DNA from 4 places in the Planococcus sp. TJ-302 genome. Region 3 is predicted to be linked to each of the others. Evidence: predicted binding sites of a transcription regulator. Region 3 holds the regulator's gene; each other region holds the start of a gene.
The links. Region 3 encodes LexA, which represses DNA repair genes until DNA is damaged. Its sites were predicted from a motif close to CGAACATATGTTCG; they were not measured.
Positions count from the first base shown of each region.

Region 1: parE (DNA topoisomerase IV subunit B) is a predicted target of LexA. The motif match lies at 2,104-2,117, and genes of this name have one in related genera.
Region 2: AC4EHB_RS02350 (Y-family DNA polymerase) is a predicted target of LexA. The motif match lies at 2,114-2,127, and genes of this name have one in related genera.
Region 4: AC4EHB_RS15350 (YhjD family protein) is a predicted target of LexA. The motif match lies at 2,344-2,357, and genes of this name have one in related genera.

Region 1 is NZ_JBZDOI010000001.1:483,283-487,475, forward strand. It holds gene AC4EHB_RS02495 (acyl-CoA thioesterase) at 1-251, shown strand, start outside; gene AC4EHB_RS02500 (hypothetical protein) at 235-543, shown strand; gene AC4EHB_RS02505 (HesB/YadR/YfhF family protein) at 550-849, opposite strand; gene plsY (glycerol-3-phosphate 1-O-acyltransferase PlsY) at 876-1,466, opposite strand; gene AC4EHB_RS02515 (CoA-binding protein) at 1,601-2,008, shown strand; gene parE (DNA topoisomerase IV subunit B) at 2,133-4,103, shown strand; gene parC (DNA topoisomerase IV subunit A) at 4,100-4,193, shown strand, end outside.
Region 2 is NZ_JBZDOI010000001.1:451,500-455,692, forward strand. It holds gene AC4EHB_RS02335 (Crp/Fnr family transcriptional regulator) at 1-232, opposite strand, end outside; gene AC4EHB_RS02340 (DMT family transporter) at 246-671, opposite strand; gene AC4EHB_RS02345 (GNAT family N-acetyltransferase) at 939-1,952, shown strand; gene AC4EHB_RS02350 (Y-family DNA polymerase) at 2,176-3,456, shown strand; gene AC4EHB_RS02355 (ABC transporter transmembrane domain-containing protein) at 3,563-4,193, shown strand, end outside.
Region 3 is NZ_JBZDOI010000001.1:869,224-873,416, forward strand. It holds gene tkt (transketolase) at 1-182, opposite strand, end outside; gene AC4EHB_RS04530 (DUF896 domain-containing protein) at 309-542, opposite strand; gene AC4EHB_RS04535 (YneB family resolvase-like protein) at 601-1,254, opposite strand; gene yneA (cell division suppressor protein YneA) at 1,251-1,568, opposite strand; gene lexA (transcriptional repressor LexA) at 1,734-2,354, shown strand; gene AC4EHB_RS04550 (class I SAM-dependent methyltransferase) at 2,400-3,140, opposite strand; gene AC4EHB_RS04555 (hypothetical protein) at 3,207-3,401, opposite strand; gene AC4EHB_RS04560 (hypothetical protein) at 3,571-3,771, opposite strand; gene glnA (type I glutamate--ammonia ligase) at 3,986-4,193, opposite strand, start outside.
Region 4 is NZ_JBZDOI010000004.1:131,513-135,705, forward strand. It holds gene uvrB (excinuclease ABC subunit UvrB) at 1-713, opposite strand, end outside; gene AC4EHB_RS15340 (IDEAL domain-containing protein) at 939-1,178, opposite strand; gene AC4EHB_RS15345 (competence protein ComK) at 1,356-1,910, shown strand; gene AC4EHB_RS15350 (YhjD family protein) at 1,957-2,322, opposite strand; gene AC4EHB_RS15355 (ABC1 kinase family protein) at 3,036-4,193, opposite strand, start outside.

The DNA of each region.
Region 1 (4,193 bases), 390 kb from region 3:
ACAAGGCGCCGATGCGCTACGGCCAGAAAGCCATTGTCCGTACATGGGTGGAAGAACATGGCCGCCTGCGCACGACGTATGGCTATGAGATTCTGCACGAAGACGGCACGCTCGCAGCAAAAGCGACGTCAGAGCACGTTGTGGTGAAAAAAGAAACATTCCGGCCAGTATCGATCCAGAAGGCGTTTCCGGAATGGCATGAAAAATACCAGGAAGTGAAAAGGAAGGATACGGATGGCGTTCGGAATTAAGCGCGAAGAGCTCGTACGCTGGAAGCTCGATGTGGAAGAAGGAAAAATCGCCTTTTTGACGCATTATTGGGTGGATGAACGGTTCGTGGGCTGTTCGACGGTGACGAAAGTCGGCTGCTGCGATTTGGAAAAGCTGGAGCAATGGGGACGCCAATACGGCTTGAAGCCGGAATGGATGGACCTGCGCAATAATTATCCGCATTTCGACTTGTTCGGCGAACATCAAGTCCGCATTTTGAAAGAAGAAAACATGCTGCACCAATTGCATAAATTCAAAAAAGACAACGCGTGAAGTTTCTCACGCGTTGTCTTTTTTATAATCGTAATTCAATTCTTTCAGGTCGTCGTTCACGCTCACTAGCAAATCATGGCCATCAAAATACCAGAGGTCGGTTTCGTCGATATAGTAGGTGACGTCGTCTTGTTCAATACTGACGGCCGTTTCCCCAGGCTGGTCTTTCGTTACGCCGAGCGAGAATCCCGGCTGCAATTTACTTGAGCCGCCGTAGCGGACGAAAAATCGGACTTTGTCTCCAGCTTCTACTTCCATTTCTTTCGAGAACCATTCGAATGCATCTTCACTGATGTTGATCTGCATGCGCTGCACGCCCTTTCAATGGCATTTCACCATTTGATTTTCGGCTCTGTGCCGGCCTTGATCCGCGCGATATTCGCCCGGTGGCGGTAGATGATAAAGCTCGCCAATATGAGGATGACAATCAAAAACGGATAATCTTCTGAATAAAATGTATAAATAACTGTATAAATAACTGCAACTACTGCTAAAATAATGGAAGATAGCGAAACCATTTTTGTGATTTTTAGGGCAATCAGCAATACAGCGACTGCCAGCAGGAACAATGGCCATTGATAGCCGAGCAGGATGCCGCCGGATGTTGCAACCGCTTTTCCACCTTTGAATTTCGCAAAGACCGGAAACATGTGGCCAATGACCGCGATGACACCGAAGACGAGCGGGTGGATTGATGTGTCGATGTAAAATGGAATCATGGTTGCGGCAGTCCCTTTCAGGATGTCGAGGATCGTTACGGCGATTCCCGCTTTTGCGCCGAGTGTACGAAAGGTGTTGGTGGCCCCTAGATTCCCACTGCCTTTCGTGCGGATATCCGTCTTGTAGAACAGTTTCCCGACCCATAACGCGGAAGGGATCGAACCGAGCAAGTAAGCTAAAATAAGGGGAAGCAAAATATCCATGGAAAACTCCTTTGGGCCATACGTATTTGTTTTTTAAGTTTAACATGAAGCGAGTTCATTGAACAATATCCGATCGTTTATTCAACAACGCAGCGTAAATCATGTATGATAGAATAAAAGGACAGGTGAATTGAATGCACAATCCAAGCCGTGAAAAAATCAAAAAAGTTCTTGATGATTCCAAAACAATTGCTGTCGTGGGGCTCAGCCCGAATCCCGACCGCACCTCTTATATGGTGTCGGAAGCGATGCAGCGGGCAGGCTACCGGATCATCCCAGTGAATCCGAGAGCGGACAACGTGCTCGGCGAGAAAAGCTACGCGTCCTTGGCGGATATCCCGGAACCGGTCGATATCGTCAATATCTTCCGCCGCAGTGAATTTCTGCCGGAACTGGCGCGTGATTTCAAAGCCATCGATGCCCCGGTATTCTGGACCCAATTGAATGTGGTGGACGAAGCAGTATTCGACGACTTGACCGATGCAGGCTATACGGTTATCATGGACCGCTGCATCAAAGTGGAACACGCCATCCTCAAATAAGAGCTTTTTTTAGGATAAGAGGGCGCCTAGCTCTCTTTTTCTATGATTATTGACAGATTGGCCTGTTATCGATACGATTAAAAGACAAAGAAATGCGAACAGATGTTTTGTTGGAGGGAAAAGAATGGCCAAAACAAAAAGTACGGCATACAACGAAGAAGCAATTCAAGTACTCGAAGGCCTAGATGCCGTTAGAAAACGCCCGGGTATGTATATCGGTTCGACAGACGCCAGAGGACTGCACCATTTGGTTTATGAAATCGTCGACAACTCGGTTGATGAAGCGCTTGCCGGATTCGGCGACAAAATCAGCGTAACGATCCACGAAGACAATAGCTTGAGCGTCCGCGACCACGGCCGCGGCATGCCGACGGGAATGCACCGAAGCGGCAAACCGACGCCGGAAGTCATTTTGACTGTGCTTCACGCAGGCGGCAAGTTCGGCCAAGGCGGCTATAAAACAAGCGGCGGGCTCCACGGAGTCGGCGCATCAGTCGTCAACGCGCTGTCTAAATTCCTGGAAGTGACGATTTTCCGCGACGGCAAGAAATACCGCCAGCGCTTTGAAAACGGCGGCAAGCCGGTCACGACGCTAGAAGAAATCGGCACGACAAAAGAAACCGGTACCGAAATCCATTTCCTGCCGGATGAATCGATTTTTTCAGCGACGAAATACAATTACGAAACCTTGAGCGAGCGCCTGCGCGAATCAGCATTCCTGTTAAAAGGATTGAAAATCGACTTGACGGACAAGCGCAATGGCATGCAGGACTCGTTTTTCTACGAGACTGGAATTGAAGCATTTGTTGCGTACTTGAACGAAGAAAAAGACGTGCTGCATAAGGTTGCCTATATCGAAGGACATCAGGATGAGCTCGAAGTCGAGTTTTCGTTCCAGTTTAACGACGGCTATTCGGAAACGATTTTGTCATTCGTCAACAACGTCCGCACACGTGACGGCGGAACACACGAAACCGGCGCCAAAGCGGCAATGACGCGTGTCTTCAATGATTACGCACGAAAAATCAATTTATTGAAAGACAAAGATAAGAATCTCGAAGGTTCGGACATCCGTGAAGGGTTGGCCGCGATCATCTCGGTCCGAATTCCGGAAGCACTGCTGCAATTCGAAGGGCAGACAAAAAGCAAGCTCGGTACGAGCGAAGCGCGCAGCATTGTCGACGCCATTGTGTCGCAGAAGCTGATGTATTTCATGGAAGAAAACGCAGATTTGAGCGCATCGCTCGTCCGGAAAGCGATTCGCGCGTCACAAGCGCGCTTAGCCGCACGGAAAGCACGCGAAGATGCCCGAAACGGCAAAAAGCGTAAAAAATCGGATGCGCTCCTGTCCGGCAAATTGACGCCGGCGCAATCCCGGAACGCCTCGAAAAACGAATTGTACCTGGTGGAGGGCGACTCGGCCGGCGGTTCAGCGAAGCAAGGCCGCGACCGTACGTTCCAGGCGATCTTGCCGCTGCGCGGGAAAGTCGTCAATACCGAAAAAGCGAAGCTTGAGGACATTATGAAAAACGAAGAGATTTCGACGATTATCCACGCCATCGGCGGCGGAGTAGCGGCGGATTTCTCAGTTGCCGACATCGCCTACAACAAAGTTATCATCATGACCGATGCGGATACCGACGGCGCACACATTCAAGTGCTATTGCTGACGTTCTTTTACCGCTATATGAAGCCGCTCATCGAAGCCGGCAAAGTGTTTATCGCATTGCCGCCGCTGTTCAAAGTTTCAAAAGGCGTCGGCAAAAAAGAAGTGGTCGATTACGCCTGGACGGAAGCCGACCTTGAAGCATCCACGAAAAAAGTGGGCAAAGGCTATATGCTGCAGCGCTACAAAGGTCTTGGCGAAATGAACGCCGACCAATTATGGGAAACCACGATGAATCCGGAAACCCGGACATTGATCCGCGTCACGATTGAAGACGCAGCGCGCGTGGAACGCCGGATTACGACGCTTATGGGCGATAAAGTAGAACCGCGCCGCTTGTGGATTGAAAACAACGTCGACTTCGGTATGGAAGAAGACGGCAACATTTTGGAAAATGATTTAATTCATGCTGAGGAGGAAGTTGTATGACACAAACCGAACGTTTTCAAGATCTGCCATTAGAAGAAGTCATCGGCGATCGGTTTGGGCGTTACAGTAAATACATCATCCAGGACCGCG
Region 2 (4,193 bases), 420 kb from region 3:
AATCGAAAGGGGATTTGAATGCCAAAATGAGTCGTTTGCCTTCAGGCGACAACATAGAAATTTTTAACTTTCCTTCGGCCAGCAAATACAGTGCCCAGGCTTCTTCGCCTTGTGAAAAAAGCCGGCTGCCGCTTGCGAACGTTTCGAGCCGCATCGCCGCTTGGACGCGCTCCGGAAACATGGTGTCGAGCCCGAATTTCGTCAGATAACCTGCTATCACTTGTTTTTCCATCCTGTCACCCCCTTTACCATTTCAAGACAATAACACCTGCAATCATCAGCGCAACGCCGAGGATCTGACTACGGCCGATATTCTTTTTCGGCATATCCAACCAGCCTTTTGTGTCGATCAGTACAGCGGTAATGAGCTGTGCAATCAAAAATAATCCGATCGTCAGTGTGACGCCCATGCGGTGGACCGCTGTCATATTGCTGAACAGCACGATTGCCGCTAACATCCCTCCGGATGCATAAAGCGGCGGCACCTGCGGCAAATTCCGGTACGAGCGATCTTTCAGCGCTAAGACAATTGCTAGCGCCAGGACGAATCCAGTGAACTGCGTCATTGTCGCTGCTTGCCATGTGCCGATTCCATTGCTGATGGCGGCGTTCGCAACACTTTGGAAGGTCAGGAAAAAACCGCCTGCCAATGCGAATAAAATGCCTTTCATGGCTTTCACGCTCCTTTTTTCTTTACTATAAAGCTTATCCGCAAAGCTAAAAAGGACATATGTCCCATTATTATTTCGCTCTTGCCGCCGTTTGTCCAGCCCAACTGGAAAAGAATGAAAAATTCTATTTGAAGATAGAATTTTCATTCAATTTTCACTTAGGGCTTGTAGAATGGAAAAAAGCGAGACGCCCGGCATCAAAAAATTGCTTATATGGGCGCGCACAGCGGAAATCCAGACAAATGACGAGAGAAGCGGGGTTATAATATGGCAGACATCTACTTTGACGAACGCTACGGACGTTTATTCGAAAAAATTGAAGCAGGGCACTTTGAGGTGTTTGAATTTCTGCATGAGTCTGGTGCGATCCGGCATTCGTTCATCAAGCGTGAAATCCCCGTGCCGTTTTCTGGACGGCAATATTATGATCTTGTGACGCCATACGGCTACGGCGGTCCACAAATCCTGCATTGCGCGGCAGGCAAAAAGGCAGAACTGGTGCAGGCGTTTGAAAGAGCGTTTCAGCGTTATTGCGCCGACAACGATGTTGTTAGCGAATTCGTACGCTTCCATCCGGTGCTCCAAAATGCACAAGACTTTCTGGCGTGCTACGACGTCGTGTACTTGCGCGATACCGTGGGAACGAACCTGGAAGACGCCGAGGCGTCCATCGACTTGGAATTCTCCAAATCGACGCGCAAGAACATCCGCCAGGCGCTGAAGTCCGGCGTCGAATACCGCACCGTATTGAATCCGCAGGACCTCAGTGCGTTCAAACGCATTTATTACGCGACAATGGAACGCAATCAAGCCCATTCGTTTTACTATTTCGGCGATGATTATTTCGAAGACTTGATGGCATTGTTAGGCGGCAACGTGTTATTGGTTGAAGTGCTCTATGGCGGGCAAGTCATTGGCGCGGGGCTGAATTTCATTTACGGAAAACTGGCGCATACGCATTTATCTGGCACGCTTGCAGAGTTCAATCACCTGTCGGCCGCATCGGTGTTGAATTATGCGCTGGCTTTATGGGGAATCGAGCACGATGTGGCATTGATCCACGGCGGCGGAGGCCGGTCGAACAGCTCGGACGACAGCCTGTATCTATTCAAAAAGCAGTTCGGCCGACAAACCGCTTTTAAATTTTACACCGGCAGGAGAATATGGAACCGAGCGGTCTACCACGAATTATGTGGTCGGCTGGAGGCTGGAGGGGAACCGGAGTTTTTCCCGGCTTACCGCTCCGAAACGATCCGCACGCAAGAATTCGACCGGGTTTGAGCTTGCTGGTTTGCAGGATACTCAGTCACCTACTATAACTTCCTTAACACACTTGCAGGACACGGCTAAATCATGCCGTATCCTGTTTTTTTTGATGTCCATTTGCGGTTGTGATAAAAACCATGCGGTGTTTACGTTGCGGGCAAAACGGTTATTGATTAAGAACAAGTGTTCGTATATGCTGAAGATAATGGCAGCGAGCGATGAGGAAGAAGGGGTTCACATGTATGAAGAGATGGAGCGGCGGCCGATTATTTGCATTGATATGCGCAGCTTTTATGCGAGCTGTGCAGCAGTCGACCTCGGGCTGGATCCGATGACGGCGTGCATCGCGGTGATCGGCAACCAGGAACGGCGTGGCAGCGTGGTGCTTGCGGCGTCGCCGGTGTTGAAAAGGGATTTCGGGGTGCGCACGGGCACACGGTTGTTCGAGATTCCGGACGACCCGCGCATCCAAAAAATCGAGCCGAAGATGGGCTTTTTCCTGAAAGTGTCGATGGAAATCACCAAGCTTTTGGCGCAATATGTGCCGACGGAAGCGATCCATGTCTACAGCGTTGATGAAAGCTTCGTCAACCTCACCGGTACGGAAAAGTTATGGGGGACGCCGGAGACGCTTATTGCGCGCATTCAGGACGACATCATCCGGCAGTTTTCGCTGCCGTCGGCGATCGGCATGGGACCGAATATGCTGTTGGCGAAGCTGGCGCTCGACCTCGAAGCGAAAAAGACAGGCTTTGCGCATTGGACGTTCGAAGACGTAGAGGCGAAGCTCTGGCCAGTCGCGCCGCTCAGCAAGATGTGGGGCATCGGCTCGCGTATGGAAAATACATTGAACGGCATGGGCATCTTTTCGGTCGGCGATTTGGCGCGTGCGGAGCTTACGGAACTTGAAGACGTGTTCGGCATTGTCGGGAACCAACTCTACCATCATGCCTGGGGCATCGATTTGTCGGAACTCGGCGCGCCGCTCGTGGAAGGGCAGGTCAGTTATGGCAAAGGGCAGATTTTGTACCGCGATTACACGACAGTCGAAGAGATTTCCGCGGTGCTGCTGGAAATGGCGGAAGACGTGGCGATGCGCGCCCGCACCGCCGGCAAGGCCGGCCGCACGGTGACGCTCGCCGTCGGCTACAGCAAGCATGCGTTCGGCGGCGGCTTCAACCGGGCACTGACAATGGAAGAAGCGACGAACGACACGCTAAAATTGTATGGCGCGTGCCGGGCGCTGCTAGAGAAATTCTATATCGGGCGCCCGGTCCGCCGTTTGTCCATCACACTCGGCAAACTGGAAGACGAAACGTCGATGCAGCTGAGCTTATTCGAACAGCGCAAATGGCAGACACGGCGCTTAGGTGCTGCGATGGATCAGCTGCGCCAGAAATACGGATCAACAGCAGTGCTGCGCGCGGTTTCGTACACGGAAGCGGGCACTGCACGGGAACGCGCGAAGCTGATCGGCGGCCACAAGGCGGACGGCAATCCCTTTACGCCAGAAGGCTGATTTATTTCAAAAACCGAATTATTTTCTCCTCTTGCTGAATGATTTTTGCTAGAATGAAAAAGATTGAATACATACAATACATACATTACAGCAAGGGGAAAAGAACATGCGCGTATTTTTGGAGTTGGGCTGGTTTTTCAAGGAACGGAAAAAGCAATACGCTATTGGCATTTTCATGCTGCTGATTGTGGCATTCCTCGGTGTTCTGCCGCCGCGCATCATCGGTTTTATCGTCGATGAGATTAGCCGCGGCACCTTGACGGCAAGTTTTCTAGGAAAGTGGCTTGGTGTGCTCGCGGCAGCGGCGCTCGGCATGTACGTTCTGCGCTATGCTTGGAGGCTGATGATATTCGGTTCGGCGGTCATCCTGGCGCGTGATTTGCGCGAGAACTTGTTCCACCATTTCACGCGGATGTCGCCTTCGTTCTACCAGAAGCGCCGCGTCGGAGATTTGATGGCGCACGCGACGAATGATTTGCAGGCGGTGCAGCTAACGGCCGGCGCAGGCGTATTGACGCTTGTCGATTCGATTGCGACAGGCGGCTTCGTCATTGCCGCCATGGCGCTGACAATCAGCTGGAAACTGACGCTGATCGTTTTGCTGCCGCTGCCGTTTATGGCATATATGACCAATTATTACGGCAAAATGATGCACGAGCGTTTCCACGGAGCACAAGCTTCTTTTTCCGGGCTCAACGACAAGACACAGGAAAGCATATCCGGCATGAAAGTGATCA
Region 3 (4,193 bases):
CGGTCACGGTTGAACCAGTTCGGGTTTTTAGGGTTGTGGTTCATGTGTTTTGTCCATAATGTATAAGCCATAGGAGCTGCTCCCATTGGCAATCCCGGATGACCTGAGTTCGCTTTCTCAATCGCATCGATGGAAAGTGTACGTATAGTAGTTACTGCAAGCTGATCTGCATGGTTTGACATAAAAACATCCTCTCACTAACAATTTTAATCCTATTCTAGTGTAGTCAACAATAGGAAAGAATACAACTAGAAATGCGCCAAGAGCCAAGCGCTGAAGTCTGGACGCAACAAAAAAAAGAACAAGTATTAATTTAAATACTTATTCTCTCGGATATTTTTGACCTTCTCCGGCGTTACATCGTTACCTTCCGGATCAATCACTTTTACGTTTTCAATTGTGCCGCGCATCGTTTGGCGGAAAGTTGCCAAATACTCCTGGCGCAATGCAGATTGTTCTTTTGCCTCTTCAATGGACAAGCCCACAGTCTTGGATTTTCGAGATAATTCGTTAATGCGTTTTATTTTATCTGGAGATAACATTAGAATCCCGCCTTTCTTCTATCATATCGTACAAAAGAAGCGGGATTTCTGCAATCTATTAGCCCTCTTTCATCTCGAGGTATTCTCTGTAGCGTCTGTGGACGGTTGCTTTGCTTGCCTGATAACCGAAGCCTTGCAGCGTTACCGCAATTTCATGGAACGTCAGCCCGTTCTGTTTCAGGCTGACAATCTGATCGATCGGCAAGTCTAAGCGCTCCCGTCCATCGGGGTTGCCCCTGCCTTTTAGATTGCGTTCAGGCTTGTAGCCATTTTCAACAGCGCGCTTCATGCCACGTTTGATTTTGGCATTATGTATTTTGCGCTGATATTCTTCAACAACCGCTAAAATCTCCAAGACCATGTCGTCCATATCATTTAATGCAATGGGACCTTGATCGGTCAATGTAAAAACCTCCACGCCATATTTTTTCATGACGTGAAGCAGCGCGATCCGAGCATGGCCACGGCCAAGACGGGTTTCATCCTGAATGAAAACCGCTGAAACTTTATCGGTTTTAACGACGTTGAGCATCTCCAAGAGCCCTTCCCGGTCCATTTCGTAGCCGCTGTGCTGATCTTTAAAGATGTCTGAAACAATGTATCCTTGCGCAAATGCGAATTTCAATAATTCTTCTTCCTGCCGTTCAAGTGAACTTTCCTGGGTGTCTTTCGTGGTGCTGACGCGGCAATAAATTAACGCAGACTTCTTCATTCTGCATCACCCGCCAGTTTGGTGGTTTCGTCTGGGGCGAATTTTAGTTGTTCGCTGGGGATTTTGATTGATTGTCCAGCAATGATCTTCGGAGTGCTTAAGCCATTCTCCTTCATGATTTCTTCAATCCACTCCTGATGGGGGGTATTGCCGCTGAATGATTCCGCAAGTGTCCACAAAGTATCGCCTTGTTCGACTTGCACTAGGCTCATTTGATCTTCCTGCGCGTTATGGGTGAAAACCGAATAGAATGAAAAAGATAGAATCAGAAGAAAGAGTACTGTCAGGTAAGAATTTTTTTGGATGAATGTCATAAGAACCGCCTCCTAAGAATGTGTGTTCGGAATGTATGTTCTTACTTTAATGCGAACAAGTGTTTTTGTCAACAAATAAATTCGAACCTATGTTTGCATTTCATATCCCAAGTTGGTATACTATTGGTAGAAAACATGCTGAACTATTAAAAAGAGGTGAAACTGTTGAAAAAAGTATCGAAACGCCAAGAAGATATTTTGTCATTCATAAAAGACGAAGTCCGGGCCAAAGGCTACCCGCCTTCCGTCCGTGAAATTGGAGAGGCAGTCGGCTTGGCATCAAGCTCGACTGTCCATGGCCATCTTGCCCGCCTTGAAAGCAAAGGCTTGATCCGCCGCGACCCGACAAAACCGAGAGCAATTGAAATTATCAGCACTGATGATTCACTGGTTGAAAAAAGCCCGGTCCTTCATGTACCGCTTGTCGGTAAAGTAACGGCTGGCGTTCCGATCACGGCGATCGAGAATGTGGAAGAGTATTTCCCGCTTCCCCAGTCATACGGAACTGAGGACGACCATATTTTCATGCTGGAAATCATGGGAGAAAGTATGATCGAAGCTGGCATCCTGAATGGTGACTATGTCGTAGTGAAACAGCAGCAAACCGCTAACAATGGCGACATCGTGGTAGCTATGACCGCTGATGACGAAGCGACAGTCAAACGATTTTTCAAAGAAGACAATTATTTCCGCCTGCAGCCTGAAAATTCATCGATGGATCCAATCATCGTAGACCAGGTCTCCATCCTTGGAAAAGTGGTCGGAGTTTACCGCCAACTACATTAATCATGACACATAAAGACGCCGAGAGAATTTCTCTCGGCGCCTTTTTTAGTTTCCTACCTTTTGGGCAGACAAAATCAACATCAACGGAATGCGCTCCCGCCGTTCAAACTCAGCTGCGGATTCGAAATTTGTAGGGACCGGCTTTCCTTCCCTGAGGGCAGTTACAGCAAATCCGGCTTCTATTAGCGCTGTAAAGTAGGTTTCTGTCGTTCGGTGATACTTGACGACTGTCTTGCTTATCCAGGGCTCACTGCGCTCTCCTTCCCTGAAATAATCATCGACCACCCAATCACCTCTGCGCTCGCCTTGCGCTTTACTCGCAAACGACGAAGTGGTCAATGGGTGCTGTACAGTGAAAATGAATTTACCGTCCGGCACCAATGCTTGATTGATTTCCTTGAACAAGTGTCTGATATCCGTCAAGTAATGGATGACAAACCGCGAGACAATCAAATCGTATTCTGAACCCTCTGCTTGAAACGATTCAAGGTCCGCTATATGTATCTTGCCACCCAGCTGTGCCGTTGCTCTACTTGCCAGCAATGCCATCTCCCTTGAGCCTTCTATTCCCGTATAGGATGCTGCTCCAGAGCCGAGCAGTTCATTGCCAAATTTACCGTCTCCACAACCGAGGTCCAAGATTGCTTTCCCTTCGACTTCACCCATTAGGTCACAGATAATCGGTTTCTCTATCGCGTTATTCGGGCTTTCCTTGCGCTCTCTCCGTTTCAAAAAAACCGCTAAAAAATCCTTATCGTCGTAAACACTCGATCCTTTAAATTCCACCTAGCCAGCTCCTCTTCTAATTTTAGGCATAAAAAAAGCATCCGTTAAAACGCGATGCTTCAGGCCTCATAATTCATAGACCATAATGTATTTTACTTGTGTGATAGTAATACGGTATAGGCGGTCGTTGTCCTGGTCCGTGATTTCAAACGTGCCGTGAGTCGGAATATTGCGCAATGCTGATTCTTTGTTTTCAGCATATACTGTCAGGACAATCGTATTGCCTTGGTCAAAATAGAATTCAACTTGGAAAGTTTTCATGCATCGGCCTCCTCTAAAGCAGAATGGTTTTTGCTTCTGTCTATCATACACCATTTGCGGGGCGAGTTGTCCATTCTTTTTGGAGTAAACGCTCTGGTAAATAGGGAAAACCCCGAATACGGACTCATAATGAGCCGAATTCGGGGTACCGGTATTCTGAAGATCGTATTCAATTTTTGCTTTCGACTTTTTGCTGTTGCGATATCCACCAATCGATATGCCTCACGTCAAAAAAGATTGTATTGGCATAGGACTGGCTATGTGGAATCTGCCTTTTTGCGATGCTCTCATTAATTTGTTCTTCAGTCCTCGGGCATCCTACAGAATCTAAATACTTCCGCAGGTCTTTAACCCCTTGAATTTTCGTCAAACTAATCACCCCCACAAAATCTTCTTACTTTCTAAGAAAATTCAGTATGGGCTATTAATCGTACTATGAATTCTTCTTAATGATACCACAGTCCTGGAAAAACTAAACTTCCAAAATCAAAAAACTTTTATTTACTGACCCAAGTGGATAAGAAGCTTGGAAAGTTTGCAAAAAAAAACACACCAGTGCAAGTGCGCTGGTGTGTTATATTTGCTTAATACATTTTCAAGTATTGCTCGCGCTCCCATGGGTGAACCGCAATGCGGAACATGTCCCACTCGATTTCTTTCGCTTCCACAAAGTTGTTAAGAATGTGAGAACCAAGTGCTTTCGTCATCACTTCATTGCTTTGCAGCTCTTGAAGTGCTGCGTACAATGTTGGCGGAAGGTCTTGGATGCCCACAGCTTCGCGCTCTTTTCTG
Region 4 (4,193 bases), on a different contig from region 3:
CGTTCGCCGATGATTTCACCGGTCAGCGCATCGACTTCGCGGATGCGGTCGATTTCGTCGCCGAAAAACTCCACGCGCAGGCAGCGTTCATCGCGCGATGCCGGGAAGATTTCTACTACATCGCCCCGTACACGGAATGTGCCGCGGATAAAGTTGATGTCATTGCGCTCGTATTGCACATCGACCAGTTTTCGCAGCAGCTGGTTACGCTCGATTTCCATCCCTTTGCGCAGTGAAACCACGAGCTCCCGGTATTCTTTCGGAGAACCCAGGCCATAAATGCAAGATACTGAAGCAATGACGATGACGTCATCGCGTTCGAACAATGAACTCGTCGCCGAGTGCCGAAGTTTATCGATTTCATCGTTGATACTGGCATCTTTCTCGATGAACGTATCGGATTGCGGCACATAAGCTTCCGGTTGGTAATAATCATAATAACTGACAAAATACTCAACTGCATTGTCCGGAAAGAATTCCTTGAATTCACTGTACAGCTGACCAGCCAAGGTCTTGTTGTGCGCCATCACGAGCGTCGGCTTTTTCACTTGCTGGATGACGTTTGACATTGTATACGTCTTCCCTGTCCCTGTCGCTCCGAGCAGCGTCTGGCATTTCTTGCCGTTGATGATTCCTTGTGTCAGTTCGGTAATTGCAGCCGGCTGATCGCCCGCAGGCTCATAGGGTGCCTGAAGATTGAATTCCTGTTTCATGGTTAATGCCCTCCGTTCGTTCATTGTCTCTATTTTATCATATGCCCTAAAAATACCCTAACAAAAAGCGAACGTATGTTTTTTCACTATTTCTTTTGGATCTACAGGTTGGCAGGGAAGAACCAATCCTGCTTCAAGGGGCGCCTGCACTGCGTAAACGTGCAAAAAAATGCATCGGACTAGGTCCGATGCATTTTTGATAACATTCTATAAAAAGCTGCTTACTCATTCTTCTTCGTGTTTTAGGGTCTTCAATTGCTCGCTATACGTGTTGAATGCTTTACGGTCGTTATTGTCCAGGGCTTCGTCGATGAGGCTCATCAGCTGCTCTTCTTGCTGAGAGCGGTGAACATGCTTCAGGAACAGATCCAAATAGATATCGTTCAGAAGTTTTTCCGCTTCGGTCGCTTTCTTTGTTTGAGCCATCGCTTTCATGAAATCAGCATAAGAATAATAGTTTTCCATTCTTCATCACCCCGAATGCTTTTCATTAGTATACAATATAAATTCTGAAAGAACAATCGTTTTTTGAAAATTCTAATGAAATAGAAAATATTTTATTTTCCGTAGTAAAGCCTTTGCTAATTTGCATTTTTTCCTTATAATGTTATATGTATAGTAAATTTGAGGGGTGTATAATTCATGAGTAAAAAGAATCATCAGCTCTTATCATATACGGTGTGCAGCAATACCTACGCACTTCTGCCGTATATTGACGGCCACAGAAACTGGACGCGGGTCATTGAAGACCGCAGCGAATTCATCGTAGAGGAATCCGTCTATAAAATCATCAGCTCTTCGTGCAGATTTTACAGGGGATCCCTCGAAAGCGCCACCCTCTATTCCCAGAAAGCGATCCGGGTCAAACATAAACCTCCTGTCATCATTGGGGAATATTACGGCAGCCCACTCATTTTCTTTCCTACCCATTCACCGAAGAACCGTGATTCGGTCTGGTTCAATTTTGATGCAGTCGAGTTGATCGACAGCGAAGACACCATTAAAGGAAGCCTTGTACACTTAAGCAACGGCATAAGCGTACCACTCGACGTGTCGCCCATCGCCCTCAGAAATCAGCATTCGTTTGCCGGTTCGCTGCGCCGCTTTTTCAGGAATTCCCAACAAATCCACAAGCAGCAGATGGTCTATTTGACGAAACGGCGGTATCCGCCCCGCGCTCAGCATCCGATGGATTGACCGCCGAAACTTCAGCCGCTGTTCATATTGAGGCTGGTGGACCTGGTCAAATCTCCCGGTGTGCCATCGCCAAATAAATTCGCAGCAGCTCCTCCACTTGATTGCGTAGGCGCAAATTCAAATAGCGCCTGTGATCTTCATAGCCCCCATGGTAAAAGACATATTCAGTAAAGGTATCATCGCCTGTCCCCTTCAGCATTTTCATATGCTGCTTGCGCATATGGATGTTCGTTTCCTTCAGCTCCCTCTGAACTTTCCGAATCGCTCCATCCACCAATTCAACATACGGCCTCTTCAACTTAAAAGGACCCTGTTCGAATAATGCACGGTCGCGCTCCAGAATGATCAGCACCATCGGCAAATACATCGCTTTTTCAAAATAGACGATTTCCTCTTGTGAGATTAACGGCATTCTTAGCACCTCCTCAAAAAGGGAACGTTTGTTCTTATTTTTAATTTTAGCGCCATTTCCTAAAATTGCAATAGCCTCCGTCAAATAATCCTTTCTGGAGTTTTATTTAATAAGTTGAATTAAAGAAGTAACTCATTTAAAACTGCTTCGGACGCTTTGGGTAAGGCTAGGATGATTGCTCCTGCGCAAGCTCGTCGCAAAGGAGTTGCCAAAACTTACTGGCACCTCCTTGGCTCTCGCAAAAAGCCAGGCAAAGAACGCCTGTCTTTCTGCTAAAAACCTTCTGCTTCTGCATCGCTGCGCTAGCTTCGAAGCAAAGGAAATGGACCAAATTCCATTTGGCCATCTCCTTGCCTAGCCCTTGGCCGCACCTTCGCTGGTAAGCTCTTTGAAAAATAAAGAGCTTAGTAGGTTCTGCTATTTTTGTAGACACGGAATAAAATTGCGGAAACTTCAGTAAGACTCTGTCCCTGTCTCTGTCCCTGCAACGCTGCGCTAGCTTCGGGACATGAAAAAACGTTGCATCGCTTCGCTAGCTTCGAGACAAAGACATTGGTCTCGCAGGCTGCGGCCAATGTCTTGCCCGCGGCAAGCGAGGCAGTTTTGCGCAGTACTAATAAGAAGAATCATAATTCAACTCGCATGAATACACCCTTGCCATGAAAAAAAGAGCTATCCGGAAGTCTGTAAAACAGAATTCCGGACAGCTCTTTTCATTTAATTGAACGGTAAACCCATAATGATCCGACGAAAAATCCGGAAGACACCCACATGAACGGCTCATGCCAGAACCACACCGAAACCGAGATGCCAGCGAACGACAGGATGGTGAACATGCCGGCAAACATCCGGCTCTGCAGATCGCGCTCATGCTGGCGATTGCGTCCGTCGCGATTTTCGATGTAATGGCGCATCCGCTCCGGCTCTTCCAAATAGCTGATGACTTTCTGCGGCAACACCCGGAATGGGCCCGAGGCGTTCAGCACCCAGCGCAGCACATCACTTTTACCGAAGACAGGCTTGCCTTCTTTTTGGGTCGACGCCCATTCAAGAACGCGCGGCCGCGCCAATGCCAAGAGGTCAATGCCTGGATCCAGGACGTTCAGCACGCCAACAAAGATTGAAGCCGCACGACCGAAGAATGCGAACTCAGCTGGCAGCTGTACCGGTTGTGTCCGGACGATGTTTTGCATGTCCTTGAACAGCCGCTCCACGACAAAGCTGTCCATCTGCATCAGCTCGTCTGATTCGTATGCAGCGACCAAGCGGGAAATCGTATCGGCCAAAAGCTCACGGTTAGCTTGCGGCAATAAGAACCGGAGCTCTTCAAGCGCATCAAGAACCAATTCGTAATTTTTGAAGATAATGCCTTCCGCAATGCGCAGGACAGCCTGTGAATCCGCGGCCGTGATTGTGCCCGTCATGCCGAAATCGATCAGCACAATCGTGCCATCAGGCTTCAGTAGAATGTTCCCGCCGTGCGGGTCAGCGTGGAATTGTCCGCCGTATAAAATCTGTTCGAGGAACAGGATGAACAGCCGCTCCGCGATTTCGTGGCGGTCGATTCCATTTTTTTCAATAAAGGCCAAGTCGGTGATGCGTGCCCCCTCGATCCATTCCATGACAAGGACGCGGCGCGTCGACAAATCATCAAAATAGACAGGAAAACGAATGCCGTCCATTTCGGAAAAACGGTCCGCGAACGCGCGTCCACTTTGCAGCTCCTGAAGGAAGTTCAATTCCGCACCGATCGTTTCGGTCATTTCCCCGAACAGCTGAGTGAAATTGATTTGTTTGGAAAGCGGCGTAAAGGTCTTCATAAACCAGATGACAATGCGCATCGCCTGAAAATCTGCCCGCAGCAATTTCTC